2 regions of the Luteibacter sp. P4_D7_3 genome follow, and region 2 is predicted to be linked to the other one. Evidence: riboswitches for the same ligand, from Rfam matches in the RefSeq annotation. Region 2 holds a riboswitch; the other holds the start of a gene.
What was found. A riboswitch is a leader RNA that binds a small molecule or an ion and turns the genes downstream of it on or off. The one in region 2 is predicted to bind thiamine pyrophosphate.
Positions count from the first base shown of each region.

Region 1: another riboswitch for thiamine pyrophosphate. It lies ahead of thiC (phosphomethylpyrimidine synthase ThiC); the one in region 2 lies ahead of AC1DSN_RS17395 (TonB-dependent siderophore receptor).

Region 1 is NZ_JBFUIT010000350.1:86-2,284, forward strand. It holds partial or broken gene thiC (phosphomethylpyrimidine synthase ThiC) at 1-1,055, opposite strand, end outside; TPP riboswitch at 1,130-1,228, opposite strand; gene AC1DSN_RS19605 (TetR/AcrR family transcriptional regulator) at 1,265-1,927, opposite strand.
Region 2 is NZ_JBFUIT010000259.1:3,050-5,248, reverse strand. It holds partial or broken gene AC1DSN_RS17400 (phosphotransferase enzyme family protein) at 1-541, shown strand, start outside; TPP riboswitch at 560-655, shown strand; gene AC1DSN_RS17395 (TonB-dependent siderophore receptor) at 710-2,199, shown strand, end outside.

The sequences.
Region 1 (2,199 bases), on a different contig from region 2:
TTGGCCATGATCGAGCCGCCGCGCGAGACGATACCGGTGACGCGCTTGGCGGTGAGCGGCACGTAGCGCAGCAACACGCCGGCGTGGATGGTGAAGTAGTCGACGCCCTGCTCTGCCTGCTCGATCAGCGTATCGCGGAAAATCTCCCAGGTGAGGTCTTCGGCGACGCCCCCTACTTTCTCCAGCGCCTGGTAGATCGGCACCGTGCCGATGGGCACCGGCGCATTGCGGATGATCCACTCGCGTGTTTCGTGGATGTGCTTGCCGGTGGAGAGATCCATCACCGTGTCGCCGCCCCAGCGGATCGCCCAGACCAGTTTCTCCACCTCTTCGGCGATGCCCGAACTCACCGCGCTGTTGCCGATGTTGGCGTTGACCTTGGTCAGGAAGTTGCGGCCGATGATCATCGGCTCGACTTCCGGGTGGTTGATGTTGGCGGGGATGATCGCGCGGCCACGTGCCACTTCATCGCGCACGAATTCGGGCGTGATCCGGCTCGGCAGCGAGGCACCAAAGGATTCGCCCGGATGCTGAACGCGAAGCGCGCTGTCGACGAGGGCCTCCAGACGCTGGTTCTCGCGGATGGCGATGTATTCCATCTCCGGCGTCACGATGCCGCGGCGTGCGTAGTGCATCTGCGTGACATTGGCGCCGGCTTTGGCGCGCAGGGGCATGCGCTGGGTACCGAAGCGGATGGGGTCCAGGCGCGCATCGTCGGCACGCGCCCGCCCGAAGGCGGAAGACAGGCCATCCAGACGCTCGACATCACCCCGTTCGGCGATCCATCGCGCACGCAGTGCCGGGAGACCGCTGGCCAGATCGACGGCGTGCTCGGGATCGGTGTAGGGACCGGAGGTGTCGTAGGCCACGATCGGGGGATTTTCTTCGCCGCCGAACAGGGTCGGCGTGGGGGCCTGGACGATCTCTCGCAGCGGCACGCGCAGATCGGGGCGGCTGCCGGTCACGTGGATCTTGCGCGAGCCGGCGATCGGCGTGGTAACGGCTTCGGACAGCTCGCGCGCGGCGCGGGCAAGATCGGAGGGCATGGCGTTCATTGGCTTCTCGTTCCTTGCGGATAAGGGGAGAAGCGGACGGCGCCGCCACGGAAGCACACGTGCGCGGACGCACGTTACCCGTGGACGAAGCTTCCTACGCCGGTACGGACCGGATCAGGTTCGAAGGGACTCTCTCAGCCCGCGCAATCGCTTGGGCACCCCCGCTTCGAGGGGGATTCAACCACGAAGCGGGTGTCGGACGCGAGCGCTCAGCAGTCCGGGCGCGGCTCGTAAGCGCGGATGAACATCTCGACAGCGGCCAGGGCATTGGCCTTGACCTCTTCGCCGAACTGCACGGCGCAGTCTTCGCAACCGAACAGGCGACGCAGCAGCAGGTCGCCCTTGAGCAGGGCCAGGAACTGCGTGGTGGCGCGCGAGGTGTCGGCTATCTCGAGCTGACCGCGCTCCGTGGCGCCGTCGAGCAGGCGCTGCATCAGCTTGTGCATGCGCACCGGGCCTTCTTCCCATACCAGCCGGCCGAAACGCGGGTTACCGCCGGCCTGGCAGTCGGAAAGGATGGCGCGGAAGGTGCCGACCGATTCGACGTTCGTTTCCATCGCCGCGTGGCGGCTGGCGATGTTATTCAGGGTTACGCGGATGTCCGCGCCCGGGCTGAAGTCGAAGAGATCGTCCGGGAGGCGTTCCTGAACGTGGGCGCGGATGACCTCGCGGAAGAGGTTGTCCTTGTCGCCGAAATGGCTGTAGACGGTGAGCTTGGAGACGCCCGCGGAAGCCGCGACGGCGTCCATGCTGGTTCCCGCGAAGCCGCCCTGGGTGAAGAGCGCCTTGGCGGCATCGAGGATGGCCGCGCGCTTCTCCATATCCTTCGGACGCCCGGGACCCTGCGTTTTCATTTTCGGGCTGGCGTTCATGGCTACACCTTCACAAACAAAAATTATGACTTTATTATACGCAGCGGTTCAGTTATTTCCAGCACGTCATGGTTGTCATTCACGCCGCAGGAAAAAGTAAGGGTCTGGCCGCCCGTCTACCTTAGAATGAAGTGGGGCCGGCCCTTACCGTTCCCATGGGCATCAGGCACTTGCGCCACCCGCCGTTCAGGCGCCAGCGAGCCACCGTAGGGCGGGACATGACTTCCGTCAGTTCTGTCCGGTGACTTCCGGCACTTAGTAGGAGTGGCGCG
Region 2 (2,199 bases):
GTACCTGCGCGAGCGCGACTGGCGTGCGGAGATCGGCGAGGCCATTGCACCCTGGCATGCGCGTGCCGTTGAGGGTATCTCCCGCCAACCACGATCATGGACCCACGGCGACTGGCACGTATCGAACCTGTGCTGGAGCGACGGCGGCGATGAGGCGCGGATCACCGACGTACTCGACCTGGGCCTTTCCGCCGTGACGTTCGGCTTGTTCGACCTGGCGACGGCGATTGAACGCAACGCCATCGCATGGCTCGATATCGCGCAGGGAGACATCGGTCGCACCGACCTCGCGCTCGCCCTGATCGAGGGCTACCGGGAGGTATGCCCCTTGGCCGCCGACGACCTGGATCTGCTCGCCGACCTCCTGCCGATCGTCCACCTCGATTTCGCCCTGTCCGAGGTCGAGTACTTCGAGGGCGTGACGGGTCGTCGCGACCACGCCGATGTGGCCTACCACACCTTCCTGCGCGGGCATGCCGCCTGGTTCATCGGGGCGCAGGGGCAGGCGCTGCTCGACGCGATCCGCCACGCGGGCGGCTGATTCGTGGTTCAATAGCCGTTCTAGAAGCGGGGGTGCCTGGCGTTGCCAGGCTGAGAGAMTCCCTTGGAACCTGACCCGGTTAGTACCGGCGTAGGGAGCTTGCAGAGCCACGGACGTCCCGGGACGACGTGGCTCGCCGTCGCTTCGTCCGTGAACCTGAAGACGACGATGACTTTTTACCGTACCCCGCTGGCCGTGGCCTTGTTCTCCCTGCTCGGTGTTGCGCACGCCGCCGACGATACGACGCCCCAGAAGGCGCGTACGCTGCCGACGGTGGATGTGAACGCCACGACCACCACCGGTTACCAGGCCGCCGATTCCCAGTTGGACACCTTCGGCAGCTTCGGCAACGCGCCCTTGCACGATACGCCGGCGGCGATCACCGTCATCACCCGCGCGCAGCTCGACGACCGCCAGCCGAGGACGCTCAGCGAACTGGTACGCGGTGATTCGGCGATCAACGACAACTACGCGCCGGCGGGCTACTACCAGGACGTTTCGATCCGCGGCTTCCCGCTGGACCTTGCCACGGGCTTTCGCTTCAACGGCATGATCGAGTCGGCCGAGCAATTGCCCGGGCTCGAAGGCAAGGAGCGCGTCGAAGTGCTGAAGGGTCTTGGTGGCCTGGAAGCCGGCGTGGTCGAGCCGGGCGGCCTGATCAACTACGTGAGCAAGCGTCCTGCCGACGTGCACAGCGTGACGATCGGGACGGATTCGCACGGGTCCAGCTACGAGGCCGTCGATCTGGGGGCATGGTTCACACCATCCTTCGGCCTGCGCGTGAATGCGGCGAATGAGCAGACGCACGCCGCCATCGAACATACCGACGGACGACGCAGCTTCGTGTCTCTCGGTGCCGACTGGAAGATCACCGACCAGGCAACCCTGCAACTGGACACGGACTACCAGACCAGCGGTCAACGCTCGGCGTCCGGTTACCAGCTGCTGGGCGGTACGCAGATTCCCGAGCATCCCAGTCGTACGCGCCTGCTCGGTTACGAGCCCTGGCAGCGTCCTGTCGGCATCCACTCGAGCAACACGTCGCTACGCTTCAACTACCACTTCGACGACAGCTGGAATGCGCAGGTCTCGGCAGGTCACAGCCATACGGTGATCGACGATAACGTCGCCTTCGCTTACGGCTGCTTCTATGCCGCGTCATGTGCGTCGGGCGCGACGCCGGGCTACTTCTTCGCTCCCAATGGCGACTACGATGTCTATGACTACCGTAGTCCGGACGACACGCGACAGAACGACGAACTGCGCGCGGTCGTCACGGGAACGTTCTCGACGGGTGCGATCGACCACGAAGTGAACGTCGGTGCCAGCGCGTTCCGCCGCACCGTGGATCAGCGTCCCTACGTGTACGACTATGTCGGCACCGCGAATATCGACGATCGTACGCCGCCGTATTTCGATCCTTCACCCAACGAGCCGGGCCCTTCGGCGCGCCYCCTGACCAGCTGGCAGCGCACGCTGTTCACGATCGACCGCGTGCATCTGGGCGAGACATGGCAGGTCCTTGCCGGTGCTCGCCTGGTCAAGCTCGACGAGCGTGCGTATGACGACAGTGGTGCCCTCGAGCGCGATACGCGGATGACGAAGACGCTGCCGCAGGCGGCCGTGCTGTGGCAGCCGACGGCGCCCCTGACGACCTA